DNA from 4 places in the Rheinheimera mangrovi genome. Region 1 is predicted to be linked to each of the others. Evidence: predicted binding sites of a transcription regulator. Region 1 holds the regulator's gene; each other region holds the start of a gene.
What was found. Region 1 encodes sigma-54, which starts transcription at its own class of promoters, with help from an activator protein. Its sites were predicted from a motif close to TGGCANGNTNCNTGCTT; they were not measured.
Positions count from the first base shown of each region.

Region 2: a site for sigma-54 is predicted at 4,407-4,423, ahead of EK374_RS19130 (nitrate regulatory protein). Genes of this name have one in related genera too.
Region 3: a site for sigma-54 is predicted at 3,026-3,042, ahead of nirB (nitrite reductase large subunit NirB). Genes of this name have one in related genera too.
Region 4: a site for sigma-54 is predicted at 1,744-1,760, ahead of EK374_RS15985 (nitrate reductase). Genes of this name have one in related genera too.

Region 1 is NZ_CP034683.1:537,479-543,282, reverse strand. It holds gene lptC (LPS export ABC transporter periplasmic protein LptC) at 1-526, shown strand, start outside; gene lptA (lipopolysaccharide transport periplasmic protein LptA) at 516-1,010, shown strand; gene lptB (LPS export ABC transporter ATP-binding protein) at 1,010-1,732, shown strand; gene EK374_RS02525 (RNA polymerase factor sigma-54) at 1,780-3,273, shown strand; gene hpf (ribosome hibernation promoting factor) at 3,299-3,586, shown strand; gene ptsN (PTS IIA-like nitrogen regulatory protein PtsN) at 3,597-4,067, shown strand; gene rapZ (RNase adapter RapZ) at 4,064-4,921, shown strand; gene EK374_RS02505 (HPr family phosphocarrier protein) at 4,966-5,244, shown strand; gene EK374_RS02500 (Na+/H+ antiporter subunit G) at 5,262-5,594, opposite strand; gene EK374_RS02495 (K+/H+ antiporter subunit F) at 5,629-5,804, opposite strand, start outside.
Region 2 is NZ_CP034683.1:4,260,094-4,265,897, forward strand. It holds gene EK374_RS19115 (TonB-dependent siderophore receptor) at 1-1,582, opposite strand, end outside; gene EK374_RS19120 (FKBP-type peptidyl-prolyl cis-trans isomerase) at 1,739-2,077, opposite strand; gene EK374_RS19125 (substrate-binding periplasmic protein) at 2,215-3,090, shown strand; gene EK374_RS19130 (nitrate regulatory protein) at 3,093-4,373, opposite strand; gene EK374_RS19135 (formate/nitrite transporter family protein) at 4,793-5,647, shown strand; gene EK374_RS19140 (bifunctional protein-serine/threonine kinase/phosphatase) at 5,650-5,804, shown strand, end outside.
Region 3 is NZ_CP034683.1:4,270,065-4,275,868, reverse strand. It holds gene EK374_RS19180 (PepSY-associated TM helix domain-containing protein) at 1-579, shown strand, start outside; gene EK374_RS19175 (DUF3325 domain-containing protein) at 579-932, shown strand; gene EK374_RS19170 (branched-chain amino acid aminotransferase) at 1,001-1,993, opposite strand; gene EK374_RS19165 (hypothetical protein) at 2,310-2,789, opposite strand; gene nirB (nitrite reductase large subunit NirB) at 3,228-5,789, shown strand; gene nirD (nitrite reductase small subunit NirD) at 5,791-5,804, shown strand, end outside.
Region 4 is NZ_CP034683.1:3,519,281-3,525,084, reverse strand. It holds gene EK374_RS15995 (HD-GYP domain-containing protein) at 1-719, opposite strand, end outside; gene EK374_RS15990 (HesA/MoeB/ThiF family protein) at 892-1,632, shown strand; gene EK374_RS15985 (nitrate reductase) at 1,856-4,543, shown strand; gene moeA (molybdopterin molybdotransferase MoeA) at 4,540-5,796, shown strand; gene EK374_RS15975 (ATP-binding cassette domain-containing protein) at 5,793-5,804, opposite strand, start outside.

The DNA.
Region 1 (5,804 bases):
GATAGTGGCTGCAGCTGCTGGCTTTTACAGCTGGCAACTGTTGGATCAGGAGCAAAGCGGAAGCCCGGCCAATCAAGACAACCAACCTGACTATGTGGCACAGGATCTCACCCGAATGATTTATGACAAAGAAGGCCATTTGTCAGATTTAATCCGTGCTCAGCGTATGGAACACTTCGAACGCTTTGGTTTTTTGCAGTTTGATTTCCCTATCTACACCATTTATCAGGAAAAAGTGCCATTATGGCAAGTGACAAGCGAGCAGGCAGTGCTTTATCCTGATGACAAACTCATTCTTGAACACAGAGTGGAGCTGCGCAATATGTCGACAGACCCACTTTTTACCCGAATAGAAACCAATGCAGTTGAGCTTTTGTTTAACAGCAATACGCTGCAGTCAAACGAGCAGGTACGCATTTTTGGACTGGGTTTTCAAATTACAGGCCAAGGCATGCTGGCTGATTTGAACGAACAGAATATAGAGCTGAAACAGCACACTAAAACGGTTTATTACAATGAAAAGTAACATTATTTTACTCAGCGTTCTCATCACTTTCAGTGGCTTTTGTCTGGCAGGCCCTGATGACTTTAAAAAAGAAATTCAGGTCGGTTCTGACCGCCAGTTTGGCTCGATTAAAGATAAAGTAATGACTTTTGTTGATAACGTCAAAGTGCAACAAGGCAGCTTATTGATTGAAGCAGACAAACTCGAAGTCATTGCCAGCGCAGGCAAAGGCAAAGAAGTTTTTATCGCTTCAGGCCAACCCGCAAAATATTCCCAAATGCTGGACGGTGATAAGCCTATTAAAGCCAGCGCGAACGAGATCCGTTATGACGTAGCCAACGGTACGCTTGTCCTGACGGGCGGCGCAGAACTCAGCCAAAACGGCAGTATGGTGCAAGGCGCAGTGATTAAATACAACCTGGAAAAACAAGAGCTGGAAGCGGAGTCTGACGGTAAAAAAACCGAACGAGTCACCACAGTGTTCAGCCAGGAAGGAAAAGAATAATGAAGTTAGTTGCGTCCCATCTGGCTAAAAGTTACAAAGGGCGCCAGGTGGTCAAAGACGTTAGTCTGGAAGTGAGAGCCGGTCAGATTGTTGGTTTGTTAGGTCCTAACGGTGCGGGCAAAACCACTACTTTTTATATGATTGTTGGTTTAGTGCCATCAGATAAAGGCAAAATCACCCTGGATGACAAGGAGATCACCTTTGATCCTATCCATGCCCGTGCTCGCGCAGGCATTGGTTATCTGCCGCAGGAAAGTTCGATATTCCGCAAACTGACGGTATATGACAACCTGCTGGCCATTTTGCAGCATCGCAAAGATCTAACCGAAGAGCAGCGCGAAGAAAAAGCCGATGCGCTGCTGGACGAGTTCCATATAGGCCATATCCGTAACAGCCTTGGCATGAGTTTATCCGGTGGCGAACGACGCAGAGTGGAAATAGCCAGGGCATTGGCCGCAGATCCGGCGTTTATCCTGTTGGATGAACCTTTTGCTGGTGTTGATCCCATTTCAGTGTTAGATATTAAAAAAATTATTCAGCATCTGTGCCAAAGAGGCATAGGGGTGCTTATCACCGACCACAATGTGCGCGAAACTCTTGATGTCTGTGAAATTGCCTATATTGTAAGTCATGGAGAACTGATTGCTGCAGGTACCCCGACTGAGGTTTTAGCAAACCAACAAGTCCGTGATGTCTACCTTGGTGAGCAATTCAGGTTATAGTTTAAAACAACATCCGAATAGGGTTGTTTGGAGAAAATAAGAAGTACATGAAACCGTCTCTGCAACTTCGTCTTGGTCAGCAGCTCACAATGACTCCTCAATTGCAGCAAGCAATTAAACTGCTGCAATTGTCTACTATTGAACTGCAACAGGAAATTCAGGAAGCGCTGGATGCTAATCCATTGTTGGAAGCTGAAGATGACTATGCAGTATTTCAGGAACCTTCATCAAAAGATTTAAATCATGGTGCCGAGTTTGATTCGCCTGACTATGACAACAGCCATGATGAGCATTACGAACCCGAAGTAAAGGACAGCAGCGAAGCGATGTCCGAGCAAAATATCAAAGAAGATTTACCGCTGGACAACCACTGGGACGATTTAGTCAGTGCGGCTCCGGTTGCTGGTGCCAATAACTTCAATGGCGATGAAGATACGGTATTTCAGGGCGAAACCAGCGAAACCCTGCAAGATTACTTACGTTGGCAAATGCAGCTGACCCCATTTTCAGATACAGACCGCACTATTGCTGAAATCATTATCGAAGCCATAGACGAAAACGGTTTATTAACGATAGACACAGAAGATATTCTCGAATCGCTAGGCATGCCGGAAGTGGAAGCCGACGAAGTCGAAGCGGTCATTAAACGTATCCAGTTGTTCGATCCTGTAGGTGTTGGCGCCCGCACTATTCAGGAATGTCTATTGGTACAGCTGCGCCAGTTTGATCCAAAAACCCCCTATCTGGCTGAAACCCAGCATATTATTAAAGAATATACTGACTTTTTAGCTAACAGAGATTTCCGTTCTCTGATGCGTGTGACTAAACTCAAAGAAGACGACTTAAAAGAAGTGATGCGGCTTATTCACAGCCTGAACCCTCGACCTGGGGCAGATGTGATTCGACAAGAACAGTCGTATGTGATCCCTGATGTGTCAGTTGCAAAAATCAAAGGACGCTGGATGGTCGAGTTAAACCCTGATGCGATGCCAAAGATCAGAATTAACGAGCAATATGCTGCCATGTCACGTAATGCCCGTAATGCATCAGATGGTCAGTTTATTCGTTCCCACCTGCAGGAAGCCAAGTGGTTTTTAAAAAGTCTGGAAAGTCGCAACGAAACTTTACTTAAAGTTGCCAACTGCATAGTACAGCAGCAACAGGCCTTTTTTGAGCACGGTGAAGAAGCCATGAAACCCATGGTATTAAACGACGTGGCTGAAATGGTGGGAATGCATGAGTCAACCATTTCCCGTGTTACTACACAAAAATATATGCACACTCCCAGAGGAATATTTGAACTTAAGTTCTTTTTCTCCAGTCATGTAAGTACAGAGAGTGGCGGTGAATGTTCATCCACCGCAATCCGCGCCTTTATAAAAAAATTGGTGGCGGCGGAAAATCCTGCCAAACCTTTAAGTGACAGCAGGATGGCAGAAATACTGTCAGAACAAGGGATTAATGTCGCACGGCGTACCATTGCCAAGTATCGTGAAGCCTTGTTTATTCCGCCGTCTAATCAGCGCAAGAGCTTGCTTTAACAGCTCTATTAAGAAGGAAGAGTCTATGCAAATCAACTTAACTGGTCGTCATGTAGAAATCACTGAAGCACTGAGAGAGTACGTCGATAGCAAATTTTCCAAACTTGAACGTCATTTTGATCATATTAACAATGTACATGTAGTGCTGAACGTGGAAAAATTAAAGCAGATTGCAGAGGCTAAGATGCACCTCAATGGAGGTGAAGTATTCGCTGTGTCGGAAGACGAAAATATGTACGCTGCGATAGACCAGTTGATCGATAAACTGGATCGCCAAGTTATTAAACATAAAGAGAAAATTTCTCGTCATTGATTCTGAAACTATGAACCTGAGCTCAATGTTATCGGAGGACTGCACCAAGAGTGCGGTCCTTTTTAATAGTAAAAAACGCATTCTGGAATACATAGCTGAACTGGCACATCAGCATTTACCGGAAGTTCCTGAGTACAACATACTCGAAGCCCTGATGAGCCGTGAGAAACTCGGTTCCACAGGTATTGGCGGTGGTATCGCTATTCCGCATGGCAAATTAAAAAATGTCACCACACCTTTGCTGGTGTTTGTCGTCAGTAAAGATCCAATACAGTTTGATGCTATTGATAACCAGGCTGTGGATATTTTTTGTGCCATCCTGATCCCGGAAAATCAATGCCAGACCCATTTATCTACTTTGTCCGGCATAGCCCGTATGCTCAGTCAAAAAGATTTCACCAAAAAAATCCGTCATAGTGCCAATAGCCATGATTTGTACCAGTTGCTAATGGCAGGCGCTGAACAGGCAATGGCAAAATGAAATTATTAGTCGTCAGTGGTCGATCGGGTTCGGGCAAATCTGTTGCCCTGCGCGTCATGGAAGACCTAGGTTATTATTGTGTAGATAACATCCCCGTCAATTTACTTCCGACTTTAGCCAACGCCGTGATGGGGCAGTACGAAAGGGTCGCTGTCAGTATTGATGTGCGCAACCTGCCGCAAGACCCCGATGAATTAACAGATATCCTGTCTTACCTGCCGCACAAAGTTGACCTGACCATTCTTTACCTAGACGCCGACCACACCAGCCTGATTAAACGCTTCAGCGAGACACGACGCTTGCATCCGCTTTCGCATCAGGCCATGTCACTGGATGAAGCCATACAACGCGAACAACAGCTGTTGGACCCTATCTCCAGCCGTGCAGATTTATACCTGGATACCACAGAACTAAACGTACATCAGCTGGCAGAACAGCTTAGAGAACGTATCCTTGGGCAAAAAACCGGTCGTCTGGTGATCTTGTTTGAATCCTTTGGTTTTAAATATGGTATTCCCAAAGATGCCGATTATGTGTTTGATGCGCGCTTTTTACCGAACCCACATTGGGAGCCCGAACTGAAAATACTGACAGGCTTAGATCAACCAGTACAAAACTACCTGTCTTCCCAAGCCGTAGTGGCTCAGTATATCTGGCAGATTAATCAGTTTATCGGCACCTGGTTGCCGCATTTAGAGCGCAACAACCGCAGTTACCTGACCATAGCCATAGGCTGTACCGGCGGTCAACACCGCTCTGTGTATATCGCCGAATCCTTGGCTGAAAGTTACCGTTTACAGCGGGAAGACGTGCAAATCCGTCACCGCGAGTTAGTGAGACATCATGGTAGATAAAAACATCCAAATCCGTCACCACGTATTAGTGAGGCGTCATCACGATGGCCGATAAACTTCAACAAACAGTCACCATCGTCAATCAACTGGGCTTGCACGCCAGAGCAGCTACTAAGCTGGTACAGTTATGCCGTCAGTTTGATGCCAAAATTGAATTACAACAGGAAGGCCAAACCGCAGATGCCAGCAGTGTCTTGGCACTTTTAATGTTGGCAAGCAGCAAAGGTAAAACGCTGGAAGTCTGTACTGAAGGCACTCAGGCACAAGAAGCACTGACCGCTGTGGTCGCTTTGATTGAAAACGGGTTTGACGAAGAAAACTAATAATTCAACAATGCGGTTTAAAGGTCTGCGTTTTGTTTTCCTGACGTTTGTGTCGATGTTTTGAGTTTTAAATGCAACGCAGCTTTGATTAACATATGAGCTGTAATAGGTGCTGTAATAAATAAAAACAGAGCGATCAATAACTGCTGTAAACTTAACTCACCTTTCACAAAGTTGAAATAAAGCATAGAGGCTAATACCAGAGCTCCCAAACCTAAGGTTGTCGCCTTGGTTGGGCCATGCAGGCGGGTATAAAAATCCGGCAATTTCACTAAAGCGACAGATCCTAACAACACAAACAATGACCCGGCCACTGCCAACAAGGCAACCAACCCCTCAAGCAAATTCATAGATTACTCCTCATCCGACGCTTTATTCAGTTGCTTACTCAATGATGTCGCCACGCAGTAAAAACTTACACACAGCCACAGTACTGACAAAACCCAACATAGCAATCAATAAAGCGACTTCGAAATTCAAGCTAGTCCCCAAATATATACCGTACAACAACAGCAGCGCTATGCTGTTGATATACATCGTATCCAGCGCCAACAGACGGT
Region 2 (5,804 bases), 910 kb from region 1:
CGTTCAGAAAAGAGCTCTTTAAACCCAATTCAGTATTTGTACCTTCCAGAGGATCGATAAATTCGCCGGACGCCACACGCGCATTTTGTGGTTTAAAAATTTCAGTCTGACTGATATAGGCATTGTGGTTTGCACTCAACTGGTACATCAAACCAGCATAAGGTACAAAGACACTGTCATCACCATAGTTTTCTGGTACTCCGTAGCTAAAACCATTACGTTTCCACTCGGATAAACGACCGCCAGCAATCAATTTCAGATCATCAGTTAAAGACAAACGTGTGGCGGCATAATAGCCGGTCTGTTTGGTGTCTAAATCAACAGCTACACTGCTGCTATCTGCAAACTCAGGTTCAGGATAACTGCCATCCCAGTCATAAAAACTGCCTGTAGACGGATAGGCTGATTCTACTGCGAAAGTGCTGGTTTCAGCGTCCTGCTCACTGTGCAGGTAGCCTAGCACAAATTCATGCTGACGATTTAACAGCTGATAATCGCCTTTTAACTGCAAATCAACACTGTCTTGCTTGCTAAACCCTGTGCTCTTGTACGCCCATGGATTTAAACCTTCACCTGTCGCCTTGTCGACGGCGCCAGACAAATACATCAGTTGGGCATCTGCAGTATTTTTGGTATGGTTAAAACTTACTTTTGCTTGCCAGCCATTCGTGAAGTTATGGTTCAGGTTTGCAAAACTGTTCTCATTGGTAGAAGCCCAGTAGGTCCAGTCTGCCGCTGACGAAACCGAACGATCCCAGTTAGTGGGAGTGCCGTCACTAAACCAGGGCGTTAGACCACCCCAGGTTGAACCTTTAGGATCGTTATCCTGATAGCTGCTCCCCAGACTAATGGAAGTTTGATTCGTTAAATCAGCATCTACTACCCCATAAAGCACCGTTTTGTCGTCTTCAGGGATATCCATAAAGCTGTCGCCCACTTCTTTTTTGGCAACAAAGCGCGCTCGTACATCGCCTTGATTGTCTAAACCAGTCGATACGTCTGCAGTAGCAAATCTGTTATTCCAGCGACCTACACCAGCATTGATATAGCCCTTCAGTTCAGCGGAATTGGCATGTTTACGAACCAGGTTGATAGAAGCAGAAGGATCACCAGCACCAGTTAGTAAACCTGTGGCGCCACGCACCACTTCAATACGTTCATAAATCGATACGTCAGTGATGGTTTCGCCTGAATCCCCAGCTAAAGACCAAGCTAAAGGCACACCATCAATCTGGTATTTATCAATATCGAAACCACGGGAGCTAAACACATTACGAGTAGAATCCAGCTGTTTAGCCGACACACCTACAGCCTGACTCATTACCTCATTAATACCGCTAAAACCCTGGTCGATAATACGTTGTGAGGTAATCACAGTTACGGATTGAGGGGTTTCAAATAAAGACAAACCTAAACCAGTAGCCGTATCAATGTTTTCATTCACTGTGTAGTGGCCTTTCACCGAAATCTTTTCAATGTCTTTTTCAGCTTTATCGTCAGCGGCCTGAACCGCCCCCACCATACAAGCCAATTGAACTGCCAGTACCACTGGCAGCTTGCTGAATTTCTGTTGTAACGCCATGATTACCCCCCCAATAAAATCGAGCGAATAATACACTAATACGAATTGTTATCAACTAGATTAAGGTAAAGAGCGGCGCGAAAAACCTATGCGATGTAAGTGGTTTCAAATTTATAACCGACTGATAACAAAAAGCTGTATTTCACAAAGAAATCTCTAGTCTCTGGTCAGCACTTCCAACAGTTCTATTTCAAAAATCAAATTAGAATGTGGCGGTATCATAGTGCCAATCTGGCGTTCACCATAAGCTAAATGAGCTGGCACCCATAACTTACGTTTGCCCCCCACCTGCATGCCTTTTAAGCCTAAAATCCAGCCCTGAATCACTCTGTTATTGCTCAAAATGCACTGAAAAGCTTCGCCACGCCTATGCGACGAATCGAACTCTGTTCCATCTTCCAGCCAGCCGCGATAATGCGCGGTAATTAAAGCACCACGTTCAGCCGCCTTACCCTCACCCAACACCAGATCTTCAATTTTTAATTCAGCCGTCATTACTGCTCCCGCCGTCAATTTTTGCCGCTGAGTATAACTAAAAATATGCGGCGAAATAACATCATGCAAAGACAACAACCTAACCTTGTAGCTGAAATGTTCTATAGTTTCTAAATCAACGCCATGGAGTGGATCATATGTCTGTGATGACGGCCCGGTTCTGTATCCTGCTTCTGTCTGTTCTTTTGCTGCTGCCCATTTTCAGTAAGGCACAACCGCAACAAGTGATCTACTCATGGCCTATGTCGATGTTGGGGGACGCCCGCGGCAGCTATCCGATCGCGTTATTACATCTGGCGGTGGAAAAATCCGGTGCTGATTATCAGTTGGTTCCCAGTGGTCAGGTGATGAGCCAACACAGAACTTTGCGTCAGTTGGGTTCTAATAATGGCTTAGATGTTGTCTGGACTATGACCTCACCAGAGCGCGAAAAGGAATTAAGGCCTATCCGGGTGCCCATAGACAGAGGATTAATTGGCTGGCGTTTATTGCTAATTCACAACGATAACGAACAAAAAATTCAGCAACTGGATGAAAAACAATTGAGAACCAGCCCTTCTGTACAAGGGAGCGATTGGCCAGACTACCCTATTTTAAAAGCCAATCATTTTCGGGTACTTGGCAGTGGTGATTTTGACGCTATGTTTAAGATGCTGAGTGCCAAACGTATTGATTATTTCCCCCGCTCAGTCACAGAAATCTGGCCCGAATTGCAGCAAAAAACAGGCATGTCGCTAACCGTTGCGCCGAAGTGGGTATTGCATTATCCGGCTGCTTTGTATTTTTTTGTGCAAAAAGACAATATCGAACTGGCCAACGCCATTGAAATTGGGCTATTGCGCGCCATTGAAGATGGCAGTATGCAGCAGTTGTTTTTACAACATTTCAGCAGCGCCATACAGCAGGCAGATTTAAAAACCAGAACAGTGGTTCAGTTAAGCAATCCAATTTTACCAGCCGAAACACCGCTAAAAAATAAAGCCCTGTGGTTTGACCCGCAACTGGGATACTAAAACTAAGTTTTCGCCGGTACCAGAGCTTTCACTACAGCAGTAGCCACATCAGCAATACGGCATTGTTGTTTCATCGCACTTTGCTGTAACTGACGATAAGCCTGCTCTTCAGTCAGTTTTTTATACTGCATCAGTAATAACTTAGCGCGGTCTATCAGCTTTTGTTCGCTAATAGCACGACGGGCGTCCGTCAGCTCTGTGTGCATTTGGCGAATATGCTGAGCTTGCTCAGACAACAGCTGATAAAAGGACCGGCTCGGTACCTGCAGATTTTGTTCAACCTGTCCCGCAGGCACAATAGAGGCACCGTACAACCCCAGCATACCCGGATCAATCAGCAAGGTTAAACCTGGGCTGGCTGGCAACTCTGTCAGTTCGGTCAGCTTCAGTTGATGTTGCTGCAATTGCTGCTGTGCCGCTGCTACTGTGTCTGATGTAAGTTGCTGCAACTCTGAAGTTAATCCAGCCTGCAACAGATGCATTTCATCCATACGTTCAGTGGCAAACTGATACCACAAATCACTAACCGCAGGCACTGGTGCTGTAGTACCGGACAGTTGTTGGATCATAGTTCTTAATTGCTGCAGTTGTTTTGCCGCAGTCGCTTGTTCCAGCTGATGCCACTGCTGTTGCTGTGATGCAGTGGCAAACTCCAAAAATACAGCGGCACTATGTTGCTGTGCTTGCTGTAGCAATAACAAACGCTCGGCCAACTCTGTCGTGAGCTGACCCGAAGCTAAGCCCATAGCTCCCCATGCGCGTTCCTGCCCAGCGTATTCTTTGGATTGCAGTAAGTTAAATAACGCCACTAAAAAACGGGTAATACCAGCGTCACAGGCTAAATCAGCCGACTCCAGCACTACAGCCAACCAGGCGGTAATTAATCTGCTGTATGCTTCTGTTGATTGCAACGGCGTAAATTTCTGTTTGCCTACCTGTTCGCGTAACTCAGCCAGATGGTCCATGCCCTGCAACGCCATACAAACAGCACTCAATAAACGGCTGCTGCTACAAGGTTCGGTTGCCTGCAGATACTGCTGATTCAGTTGGGTTCGCAATTGTTGCTCTGCTTTAGTACTTTGCAATAATTGCTGCTGGCGCTGCATCACAAACACTTCACAGTCTGATGCCAGAAAAATATTGCTGATACCACGCTCACGTTGTAACTGATGCACCAGTTCACTGACGCTGGTAACCAGCAAACAGTTAGCCGAAAGCTGCTGCAGGGCTTTTATTTCTGCCTGTTTCGCGGCCAGCAAAAACTGAGCTGTCGAATAATTCATGGATCACTCTGTAGTGCTGATAATCCCATACTCTAGCAATGGTTATTCCACGCTGCCCGCGACAGCTGACAGGCCGCGCCAATGCTGGATTGTCAGACTTAGTTCGTCTTTTTTCTGCAGAGCACAAAGCTGCACTGCCCTGTAACGGTGCAGAAAATGCACAACAATGGAACCCCTCTGTCACTCTTGCACTAGCACAACTTCGTAAAAGCCAAGTAAAATCAATACATTAATAAAAAGCAGCTGGCTGGCATCAAAGTTGCTCTGTTAAAACGGCAGAGGTGATAACCACCTCCCAACATATTTCAGGACAAAGGCGTCCCGTGATCTTCTGGCAACAGAATGATCCGGACGCCTTTTTTGTTTTTTAAAAAACAACTCCTGAATTTAAAAAAGCAACAACAGGAAAAGGTGAACCTATGGCTTATTTAGTTCCAGCCGAGTTTGTGACCAAAATGGTCGACTCCGGCGAATCAAAAATTTTTATGTCCAACCGGGATACGCTGATCCGCTCTTATATGGCAGGAGCTATTCTGGCTTTGGCTGCAGTATTTGCAGTGACAGTAGCTGTGCAAACCGGCTCCTTTTTAGTAGGTTCCATGTTGTTCCCTGTCGGTTTTATTATGCTGTATCTGATGGGGTTCGACTTACTGACCGGTGTCTTTGTATTAACTCCGCTGGCCCTGCTCGACCGTCGTCCAGGCGTTACAGTGCAAGGCGTACTTCGTAACTGGGGTTTGGTATTTACCGGTAACTTCCTTGGCGCTTTAACAGTCGCCGCCATGATGGCTTTTGTGCTGACTATGGGTTTTCATACCGAAGCCGGGCCTGTGGGGACAAAACTGGCTGGCGTAGGCGAAGCTCGTACTTTAGGTTATGCCGAACATGGTGTGGCCGGCTGGATGACCATATTCCTGCGTGGCATGTTGTGTAACTGGATGGTGTCTATGGGTGTGGTGGGCGCTATGATTTCCACTCATGTCAGCGGCAAAGTGATGGCAATGTGGATGCCTATTATGTTGTTCTTCTTTATGGGTTTTGAGCACTCAGTAGTCAATATGTTTCTGTTTCCTTTTGCCATGATGATGGGTGGTGATTTCTCAGTAATGGATTATCTGATCTGGAACGAAATCCCAACAGCATTAGGCAATCTGGTGGGTGGTTTGGCCTTTACCGGTTTGACCCTGTACAGCACCCACTATAAAACGGCACCAAAACGTAACCTGACCGCTAAAACAGCAGAAAGCCCTGTTGCTACTCTGGCCAAAGCCTGATCATGTGGCATGGAGCATCGTTACAAGTCTCCATAGGCCAGCACTCCACTGCTGGCCGTAAAGCTTTAAATCAGGACAGCTTTGGCGCTTATCTGCCAAAAGAGCCGGAATTAAGCAGTAAAGGCATAGTGTTGGCGGTGGCCGATGGCATCAGCAC
Region 3 (5,804 bases), 900 kb from region 1:
GCAGACTCCTGGTTACGCTGGTTGTACTTGGTATCAGGCTTATTAGGTTGCGGCATGATTGCGACTGGCCTGGTGCTCTGGACAGTGAAACGTCGGCCTAAGCTAGCGAAAACCGGTGAGTACGAAGCTGGGCATCAACTGGTAGAAAAACTCAATGTCGCCACTATTGCCGGTTTGAGCTTTGGTCTGGCTGCCTATTTCTGGGCGAACAGGTTGATCCCTGCCGATCTGGCCGGACGACAGCAATGGGAAATTCATTCGCTGTTTTTGGCCTGGGGCGCGCTGGCGCTTTACTGCTTTAGCCGACCTGTCTTTATCGCCTGGCGTGATTGCCTGAGTCTGGCCGCTGCTGCATTTTTACTTTTGCCGCTGCTGAATGCCCTGACCACTGAACGTCATCTGGGGCAGACCTTAGGGCAGCAGGACTGGGCGCTGGCCAGTGTGGATCTGGTGTTTATTCTGCTGGGCCTGATGCTGGGCTGGGCGGCGGTGAAAGTGCAGCGCAAACTGGGCCAGACAAAACGCAACACAGCGACACGAAACAGAGCTGCCACTGTGGCATCGGCGGAGGTGCTGTAATGGACTTGCTGTTGTTGTTTGGTGTTCTGGCGTCCGGTTACGCGGCTATGGCAGCTTTAGGACTGTCGATGGATAAACATTTTGAACAGGTGTTTGGCACAGAGCCTAAAGCTTTTGAGCTGAGGGTACTGCAAAGCGCAGGCTGGTTGTATTTGTTGCTGGCTTTGTGGCTTTGTATTCAGGGCTGGCAGTTGGCTATTGGTTTTGTGGTCTGGTTTGGCACTTTAACCCTGATGCAGGGCAGCTTTGCTTTACTGCTGGCCTATCAGCAGCGACTGACCTCAGTGCTGTTATGGGCTGCAGTGCCACTGGCAACCTTGAGTGCGGTGTTGTTGTGGAGTAGTAAGGGCTAGTCACTTATTAATGTTAAGAAAAAGCAGGCCTTAAGCCTGCTTTCTTATGAGTTGAACTCAGCGAAACATTAAATCTTCGTCAACCAGCCGTGCTTATCTTCGGCTTTGCCCCACTGAATATCGTTCAGGGTTTGGCGTAATTTGGCAGTAGTGCTGCCTGGTTCGCCGTTGCCTACTTTGTATTCTTTGCCCTGGTGGATCAAGGTGCCAACTGGTGCTAATACAGCAGCAGTGCCTGATAAAGCCGCTTCTGTGCCTGGTTTAGCGGCGCGCTCTAACAGTTCTTCAACTGTCAGTTCACGCTCTGACACTTTCATGCCTAAGTCACGGGCCAGTGTCAGAATAGTGTCGCGGGTAATACCGTGCAGGAACGAGGCGTCCAGTGCTTTGGTGATAATTTCGTCGCCATCGATTAACAGGAAGTTGGCTGCGCCAGTTTCCTGAACGTCACCGTTCGGGCAAAACAGCACCTGATCGGCCTGATACTTGGCTTTGGCTTGCATAGTTGGGTGCAAGGCGCTGGCGTAGTTACCACCGCTTTTGATCATACCCATATGAGGCGCGCAGCGGGCATTGTCTTCCATCAGCAAACGTAAACCGCGGCTGCCACCGGCAAAATAATCGCCAACCGGAGATAACAGTACATAAAGTAAAGACGTCAGAGTTGGTGTTGCTGCTTTACCAATAGCAGGTTCAGTGCCGATATGAGTTGGACGGATATACATAGAACCAGGAGGTGTTGGCACGTCGGCGGCATAATGGCGCACCACGTCGACAATCATCTGGCTCAGCAGAGCTGCGTCAAAAGTAGGCAAAGACAACAATTCAGAGCTTTGTTGCATACGGGCAACGTTTTTATCCATGCGGAAAATAACCACAGAACCGTCTTCATGGCGGAATGCCTTTAAGCCTTCAAAACAAGTGCTGGCGTAATGCAACACGTGAGCGCCCGGATGCAGACTGATGCTGTCGGACGGAACTATTGCGGACTGACCCCAAGCTGTACCATCGAAACGGGCCATTGCCATTTCAGGCATAAATACACTACCAAAAGCTGCCATTTTTCTCTTTCCTGCTGATGTTCTAAGGCCATGATTGATGGCCTGATTAAAATAGGGTGCGCTTTGTTATATGGGTTGGGGCTTTATAGCGGCTGCCAGCTTGGTGCTGCGCCACGGCCTTGGTAAATGAAAAACATAACCCTGAGAATTATTAACGCTTGGCTATTGTACTCAGGCTTGCTGTTTTCGGCATCAACTAATTGCCTATTGTCGTACCCGCGTCGTCGGCATGATAGCTTTACAGCGGTAGCTCAACAGCGTGGAAAAGGCAGTTTGTCAGCGTTGTATATCACTCAGAATTCAGCTGTGGGTTTGCCTATTCGTTAACGATTTCAATCTGAGGTGCATGCTGGCGGAAAAAATGTCGTACTTGTTGCAGCTCATCCAGCTGAAATATCCACTGATGCCCTTGATTCCAGGCCAGTTGTAAAAAAGCTGGCCCCTGAATATCCATGCGACCAATCACAACTTTGCGGACTGTATCAGGAAGCTGGTAGTCGCCTATCCAAATCGTGTTATTTTCCACTTTAAGCTCATTCATCAGACTGCCCAGCTCTTCTTTGGGGGCGCCTTTAGCTTGCAAGACAAGTATTGTTATATACAACGCAGTGTAGATCCCCACCACTAAGCTCAATACACTGCCTTGTGCATTGTAGTTGTACAGCATTAAGCTCATGCATATTAAATTGCCCAGCATCAGCCACAGCTTTCCATTTCTGCTTAAGTTTTTCCAGCCGCGTTTTAGCGATGAGCGTGATGGAGTTTGATTTCTCCAAAGGATTTGGGGCTTTTGCATTATTCTTCCTTGAAACATTCAGTTTTCGCTGTGATTTTTACTAAGTATCAGATTTGTAAACCTATTTAACTCATTTATTAACCTTTATGCAATAAGATTTTCTTTATGTTCTGTCAAACTCAAATTTCTGCTGATGCCTCAATCCGGTGCCGTTTTGCACCAATTCAACGCAAGCTTTTGATAATTGCTTGAGCATAAATTAACCATTACCCAATAAAATCAGCAAGTTAATAAACTGGCATTCTTTGTGCTTTTACATAGTCAGCAACACCAGCGCAGACTGGTGCTGACACAATTTGAATTGAGGTGCAAAGCTTAGCTCTGCACGGGCAACGAGGCCCAGGTTCTGACCATTTTTTAAGTGGTTCAGGCCTGGGCTTTTTTTATGGGCAAAATTTGGTGGCTGAGCCAGTCGCCAAAGGCCTTAAGGACATAAAAATGCAGCAGACCAAACAAATTCTGGTGATCGGCAACGGTATGGTGGGGCATCATTTTGTTGATCAATTACGAGCCAAAGACCCATTGGCACAAATTATTGTGCTTTGTGGTGAAGCTCAGCTGGCGTACGACAGGGTGCATTTATCCGGCTATTTCAGCGGCACCAGCGCAGAGCAGCTGGCGCTGACGACAGAACAAGCCTATCAGGCTGCCAATATTCAATACCGCTTAAATTGTTGGGTAGAAGAGATTAACCGCGAAAAGCAGTTGGTCGTCACCCGTCAGGGCGAGCAGTTTTATTACGACCAGTTGGTGCTGGCGACAGGCTCTTACGCTTTTGTACCGCCTATTCCGGGCAATGACCAACCGCATTGTCTGGTGTACCGCACTTTGCAGGATTTAGACGCGATAGCGCAAAGTGCAGCAGTCAGCAAAGTGGGTGTGGTGATAGGCGGTGGTTTGCTTGGGCTGGAAGCGGCCAATGCGCTGAAACAACTGGGTTTACAGACTCATGTGGTGGAGTTTGCACCTCAACTGATGGCGGTACAGCTGGATCAAAATGGCGGCCAGATGCTGAGCCAAAAAATTATCGAACTGGGTGTGCAGGTGCATACAGGCAAAGCCACGCAAGCCATAGTGGCTGGCACTGAATGCCGTTATCAGCTGCAGTTTGCTGATGGCGAAAGTTTAGAGACTGACTTAGTGTTGTTTTCCGCTGGCATCCGGCCTTATGACCAGTTGGCACGCAGCTGCGGTTTAGCTGTAGGCGACCGGGGTGGCATTGTGGTGAACGATCAGTGCCAGACCTCTGATCCACATATTTATGCCATAGGTGAATGTGCCTTGTGGCAGCAAAAGATTTTTGGTCTGGTGGCGCCCGGTTATCAGATGGCGCGTGTGGTGGTCAGTCAACTGACTGGTGGCGAGCAATGCTTTAGCGGCGCTGATATGAGCACTAAACTGAAACTGCTGGGTGTGGAAGTGGGTTCTATTGGCGATGCCCATGCCAGAACGCCCGGTGCTTTAAGTTATGTCTTTACCGACCCAAGGGCTCAGGTCTACAAAAAAATGGTGGTAAGCAAAGACGGCAAACGCCTGCTGGGTGCTGTGCTGGTCGGTGATACCAGTAACTACGACAGTCTGCTGCAATACGCCTTAAACGATATGCTGCTGCCAAAACAGCCGGAACAACTGATTTTACCTGCAGCATCCGGCGCGCCTTTGGCGGCTTTAACTTTACCCAACAGCGCCACCATTTGTTCCTGCCATAACGTGGCCAAGGGCGACATAGTGGCGGCTATGGACAGTGGCTGCTGCGATTTAGCCAGTATCAAAAGCTGCACTAAGGCCAGCACAGGCTGTGGTGGTTGCACGGCTTTGCTCAAATCCGTGGTGGATGATGAACTGAAAAGCCGTGGTGTGGAGGTGAAAAACCACCTCTGCGAACACTTTGCCTATTCCCGTCAGGAGTTGCTGCATTTAGTTCAGGTCGGCGGTATTAAAACCTTTGCCGAGCTGTTAAGCCGCCATGGTCAGGGCTTGGGCTGCGATATTTGTAAGCCGACTGTGGCTTCCATCCTGGCGTCGAGCTGGAACGATTATGTGCTGAAAAAAACTCATGTCGGTTTACAGGACACCAACGATACCTTTCTCGCCAATATGCAAAAAGACGGCTCATATTCAGTGGTGCCGCGTATTGCTGGTGGTGAAATTACCGCAGAAAAACTGTTGGTTATAGGTCAAGTGGCGTTGGATTTTAACCTCTACACCAAAATTACCGGTGGTCAGCGGATCGACTTATTTGGCGCCCGTTTAGAGCAATTGCCTGCCATTTGGCGACGTTTGGTCGATGCGGGTTTTGAAACTGGCCAGGCTTATGGCAAGTCGCTGCGCACCGTGAAGTCTTGTGTCGGCAGTACCTGGTGTCGTTATGGCGTACAGGACAGTGTCGGTCAGGCCATTGCCATTGAAAACCGCTACAAAGGTTTAAGGGCGCCCCACAAAATCAAAATGGCAGTGTCGGGTTGTACCCGCGAATGTGCTGAGGCGCAAAGCAAAGACATTGGCATTATTGCCACCGAAAACGGCTGGAATTTGTATGTCTGCGGTAACGGCGGCATGAGGCCACGCCACGCCGACTTATTTGCCACCGACCTCGATACTGAAACCTTAATCCGCTACATAGACCGCATTCTGATGTTGTATATCCGCACCGCCGATCGTTTGCAGCGTACTTCAGTCTGGATGGAAAAGCTCGATGGTGGCCTGGATTATCTGCGTAAAGTCATTATCGACGACGAGCTGGGGATAGCCGCAGAGCTGGAAAACCAGATGGCTGCCTTAGTCAATACCTATGCCTGTGAATGGAAAACCACGCTGGACGACCCACAAGCGCTGAAACGTTTCCGTCAGTTTGTAAACAGCCCGGATGCAGATGAAAACATCGTTTTTGTCGAAGAACGTTCGCAAATCCGCCCTGCTACGGCTGAAGAAAAGCGCCAGTGGCAACAACAAATTCCGATTAAAGAGCTGCCTGTAGCCGCTTTAGCAGAGGAGAACTAACATGGCCTGGACTGA
Region 4 (5,804 bases), 1.6 Mb from region 1:
AGCAACTCCAGTCCCAGTTTGGGATGCAGTTTTAAAAAATTCAGCTCGGGTGTGGTTAAAGGCGTGGTTTTTCGCAAAATCTGGCTGGGTATTTTCAGTTTTCCGATGTCGTGAAACATCGCACCTAAACCTACCCATTTCACTTCATCAGTGCTGCATTTTAAGTTTTTTGCCAGCATCATCGCCAGAATAGACACGTTTAGGACATGGAAGTACATCGACTCCTGCTCTTTGCCGGCCTGAGAAATCAGGTGCAGTACCAATGCATCTTCACTCAAAATGGTATCGGCCAGGTTGCTGATCAACTGGGTAGCATCTTCAATGGCATTCAGTGGGCGCCCCTGAACTTTGGTCATCAGGTTGCGGACTTGCGCCATTGACTGAGCAAAAGCTTTTTCAGTTTTTTGCAGCTCTCGTCTGTGGGCTTTGGCTTGTTCTATGCGTTGCTCTTTATCCAGTTGCATTTCAGTGCGTAGTTGCACATCTTCTAAATCCTGACTGACAGAACATTCGGTGTTGTCTGTTACCGGTTCAACTACAACAGAGCTGCGCTCCGGATAAAAATACACATAATCCAGTTCTAATGACAAAATAATCCGCAATTGCTGAGCTGATTCCACCACCAGTTTATTGGTCAGAAAAGGATGTTTCATCCAGCCTACAGGCAACTTGATGGCGTAGCCCAGCTTAATATCTTTTGGCGCTATTTTCACTGGCACTTGTACTACAACCTCTGCTGAGTAGTTAATCCGGACACTCTACCGGCGGCTTTATAATAGAGAACAGCATCAAAGGCAATATGGGTTTACTGTTTTTATCACTTTCATGTGCTGGCACAATAAATGCTCACATTTTATGGAAGTTCAGAGCCCGAGTTTTAAGGCGTTACCTATGACAGAGCAATTAAGGTATAGCAGGCATTTTCTGTTATCGCAGTGGGATGAAGAGCGTCAGTTGCAACTGGCGGAAAAAAAAGTCCTGCTGGTCGGTCTGGGAGGTGTCGGTTCTGCTGTAGCGCCTTATCTTGTCAGCTCTGGCCTTGGCCACTTAACACTGGTGGATTTTGACCAGATTAGCTTAAGTAACTTATCCCGTCAGTTGTTGTATCAGGATGCCGATCTGGGGTTGGCTAAAGCCGCAGTGGCAGCGGAAAAGCTGCAACTGATTAACCCCCATTGCATGCTGCAAAGCTGGCATGAGCAAGCCACGGCTGATAGCCTGAATCACAGGCTGGCTGAGTTTGATTTAGTTTTGGATTGCACCGACAACCTTGTCACCCGCCAGCAATTACAGGCGGCCTGTTATCAGCAACAGAAACCTCTGCTTACTGCTGCTGCAGTGCGGCTGGAAGGTCAAATCAGTTATTTTCCTGTATCTGCTACTGGTCCTTGTTATTGTTGTTACAGCAGTGCTTTGGCCGAGCAGGAATTCAGTTGTCTGGATCAAGGGGTGTTATCGCCTTTGGTCGGAGTGATTGGCAGTTTAGCTGCGCTGGAGACGGTAAAGATTTTAGCTGGTTTAGGTTCTGAACTGGCAGGCAAACTCTGGTGTTTTGATGCCTTGTTTAGTCAATGGCAACAATTGAAAATTGCTAAAAATCCGATTTGTCCTGTGTGTTCTGTTGCGCTATAAATCGCGCACAACTGCACTTTTTTAGGTCAGTCTGCACCAGAATCATGCCCTTTTTGTTGTGACCATCCAGTTGATCAGGCTGCAACCAGCCAAAACTCCACAGACTGAGGTTGGCATCGGCTTTGCTTAAGCTTTACTCAACTATATGAGCAAAGGCGCTCGTCTTACTGTTTCTTTTTTTGGATGCAGGGACGGGCGTTTTTTTATTGGAAGAGGAAAAGGCATGCAACTGCAAAGCACGTGCCCATACTGCGGCGTGGGTTGTGGCATAGTCGCCGATCAGCTAAGTGAACTGAGAGTGTCAGGTGACGCCAGCCATCCGGCCAACTATGGCCGTTTATGTGTCAAAGGCTCAGCTTTGGCCCAGACCTTAGGTGAACAGGGGCGTTTGCTGGCGCCGAAAGTGGCTGGTCAAACGGTCAGTTGGCCTGAAGCTATAGACACTGTAGCCAGCCGGCTTAGCGCAATTATTGCGCAGTATGGCCCAGGCTCTGTGGCTATGTATTTGTCAGGCCAGTTGCTGACCGAAGATTATTATGTCGCCAACAAGCTGATGAAAGGTTTTATTGGCAGCCCTCATGTCGATACCAATTCCAGACTCTGCATGGCTTCTACTGTGGCTGGTCATAAACGCGCTTTTGGCGCCGATATAGTACCGGGCTGTTATGCCGATATTGAGCTGGCGCGTTGTTATATTCTGGTTGGGGCCAATATGGCCTGGAATCATCCGGTGTTGTTTCAGCGCATTCAGGCCAGCAAACAGCAAGACCCCAGCCGGAAAATTATCGTGATAGACCCACGTCGCTCGGCCAGCTGCGAGGGGGTTGACTTGCATCTTGCGCTGAAACCCGGCACTGACCTGTTGTTATTTAATGGCTTGTTGAGCTTTCTTGCCAAAGAAAACCAGCTGGATCACGACTTTATCCTCGCCTATACCCAAGGTTTTGCCGAAGCACTGGCGACTGCACAGCAACAAGCCGGCACTATAGAGCAAGTGGCTTTGGGCTGCGACTTACCAGCAGAGCAAGTGGCAGCTTTGTACCGTGCTTTTGTCGATGAGCCTCTGACCTTAACTTTGTTTTCGCAAGGGGTAAATCAGGCGCAAAACGGCACAGATAAAGTCAACGCTATTATCAACTGCCATCTGGCCACTGGCCGCATTGGCAAAGCAGGTAGTGGGCCTTTTTCTTTAACTGGTCAGCCCAATGCCATGGGCGGGCGCGAAGTGGGGGGGCTTGCTAATCAACTGGCGGCCCATATGGATTACAGCCAAAACGCTGATATCGAACTGGTGCAAGAGTTCTGGCAAGCGCCGAACATCTGCCGTCAGCCAGGTTACAAAGCGGTGGATTTATTCGCCGCCGTAGAGCGCGGCGATATAAAAGCCATCTGGATTATGGCGACTAATCCAGTGGTCAGCATGCCGGAAGCCGACAGGGTGAAAGCCGCTTTAGCAGCCTGTCCATTGGTGATCGTATCCGACATTGTAACTCACACCGACACCATAGACTGCGCTGATATAGTATTGCCTGCCACAGGCTGGAGTGAAAAAGACGGTACTGTCACCAATTCAGAGCGGCGTATTTCCAGGCAGCGCGCCTTGTTACCAGCACCTGGGTTAGCCCGGCATGACTGGCAGATTATCTGTGATGTGGCTCAGGCTATGGGCTTTGCTGATCACTTTAACTTCAGCGGGCCTGCCGCTATTTTTGCCGAACATGCCGCTTTGTCAGCTTACAAAAACCATGGCCAGCGGGCTTTTGATTTATCCGGTTTAACGCAGCTAACAGTACAGCAGTATCAGGATTTAGCGCCTGTGCAATGGCCGGTCAATAGCAAATATCCGCTCGGGGCCTCTCGTTTAGGCGCGGATGGCCAGTTTTATACCGCCTCTGGCAAAGCAGGTTTTATTGCGGTATCGCAACAACAGCCTGCTGAGCTGGCAACTGATCATCTGCTGCTGAACACAGGTCGTATCCGGGATCAGTGGCACAGCATGACCCGAACTGGCCGCGCTGCTTCTTTGCTACAGCACAGAGCCGAGCCTTTTCTGGAGCTGCATCCACAGGATGCGCAGCTGCTGGGCCTCAGCGATGGTGGTCTGGCTCGTTTATCGAATTCATTAGGCCAGATGGATGCCCGGGTCCGGCTGACGGAAGCTCAGCGCAACGGCGAATGTTTTGTGCCTATTCATTGGACAGAGCAATTTAGCAGTCAGGGCCGTTGTGATGTGCTGGTGCCTGCTTTAGTCGACCCGGTGTCAGGACAGCCCGCATTAAAACAAGCTCAGGTACAAATTCAGCCGCTTGCTCTGTATTGGCAGGTTTGGCTGATGCTAAAACCAGAACTGGATGAGCGGCTCTGGCTTTTATGTCGCAGCAGGGGTTATGCCAGCAAACAAAAACACAGTCGGACTGTGCTTTATCAGCTGGAACTGGCAGAACTTGAGCTGGCCACTACAGCAGGTGGCGGGCTGGACCCAACAAAACTGCAGCAGTGGTTGTGCTCTTTAGCTATTCAGCCAGAGTTGAGTAGTCAGGCCTTAGCCCTTGGTCATTACAGAGCTGCAGCTTTTGAAGCGGAGCAGTTAAGTTGTTGTGTGTTTATCAGCCCGGCACCGCTGAATCTAGCTGTGGAGTATCTGGACCAGCAATTTAATAAAGAACTCAGTCTGAACGAAAGACGTCAGCTACTGACAGGCCGCAGCAGTTCTGGCGAGGCGCAAAGTTCAGTAATTTGCAGCTGTTTTCAGGTGCGTGAAGCCTCAATTTGTGCGGCTATTCGGCAAGGTTGCCATAGCTATCAGCAACTGGGGCAGCAGCTGAAATGTGGCACCAATTGCGGTTCCTGTATTCCTGAATTAAAAGCCCTGATTGCCGCAGAGCTTAGCCTGCATGGAGAAACATTATGAGCCACAGCGTTATGAACAGCAGCGCCTGTTTGCAGCAACAGAGTTTAAGTTTGGCAGAGGCGCTTGAGTTGATGCTGTCTGAAGTACAGCCAATGACACCACAGCAGTATTGCCCACTACCACAACTGCTTGACAGAGTGCTGGCTGAAGCAGTCTATAGTCCTGTAGCTATGCCGGCTTTTACTCAATCAGCTATGGATGGTTATGCGCTGCGTTATGAGGATCTTCAGGCTGGTAGAGCTTTAGAGCTGGTTGGCATTGTATTGGCTGGCCAGCAAGCGCAAAACCCGTTGCAAGCAGGACAGGCCATGGCGGTGATGACGGGCGCCGCTATTCCGGCTGGTGCTGATACAGTGCTGATGCAGGAATATTGTGTGGTTGTTCAAGGCAAACTCCAGCCCGATCCACTGCAGCGTTACAAAAAGGGCGATCATATCCGCTGGGTTGGCGAAGATTTAGCCGCTGGTGCCTTGTTATTTGCCGCGGGTCACAGAATGGGCGCTTTGGATTTGGCAGTGTTAGCTGCTTCAGGTCTGGCTGGAGCCCAAGTCTATACCCGGCTGAAAGTGGCCTATTGTTCCAGTGGTAATGAGTTAACTGAACCTGGTTTGCCGTTAAAACCCGGCCATTGTTACGATGCCAACCGCTATTTATTGCACGCAGCGTTACAGCGGCTGGATTGCGAAGCCTTGGATCTGGGGGTTGTACCGGACAATCCGGATCTATTGCGACACACTTTTTTACAGGTAAGTAACGACGCTGATGCATTGATTTGTTCTGGTGGCGTGTCGGTCGGCCAGGCTGATTTTACCCGTCAGGTACTCACCGAACTAGGACAGGTGCAGTTCTGGCAGGTGGCCATCAAGCCGGGTAAACCTTTTGCCTTTGGCAAATTAGGCCATTGCTGGTTTTTTGGTTTACCAGGTAATCCGGTGTCTGCTGCTATTACGTTTCAGCAACTGGTGTTGCCAGTGTTAGAACAAGCTGCTGGTGTAGTGGCTGTGCCCGAAACCCATGTTTATACCACCGCAGCGGCAGATTTTGCTAAAAAAACCGGGCGGCTGGAGTTTCAGCGTGCGCATTTTTGCACTGAACAAGACTCAGGCTCCGTAGTGCCTGCCGCCAGTCAAAGTTCTGCGGCTTTAATTGAACTGGCGCGTGCTGATACCCTGGTGGTGTTGCCCGCTGCAGGTTCAGGCGTCAAAGCCGGGGAGCAAGTATTGTTACAGCCTTTGGCCTTTTGTTTGCGCTAAATAGCATA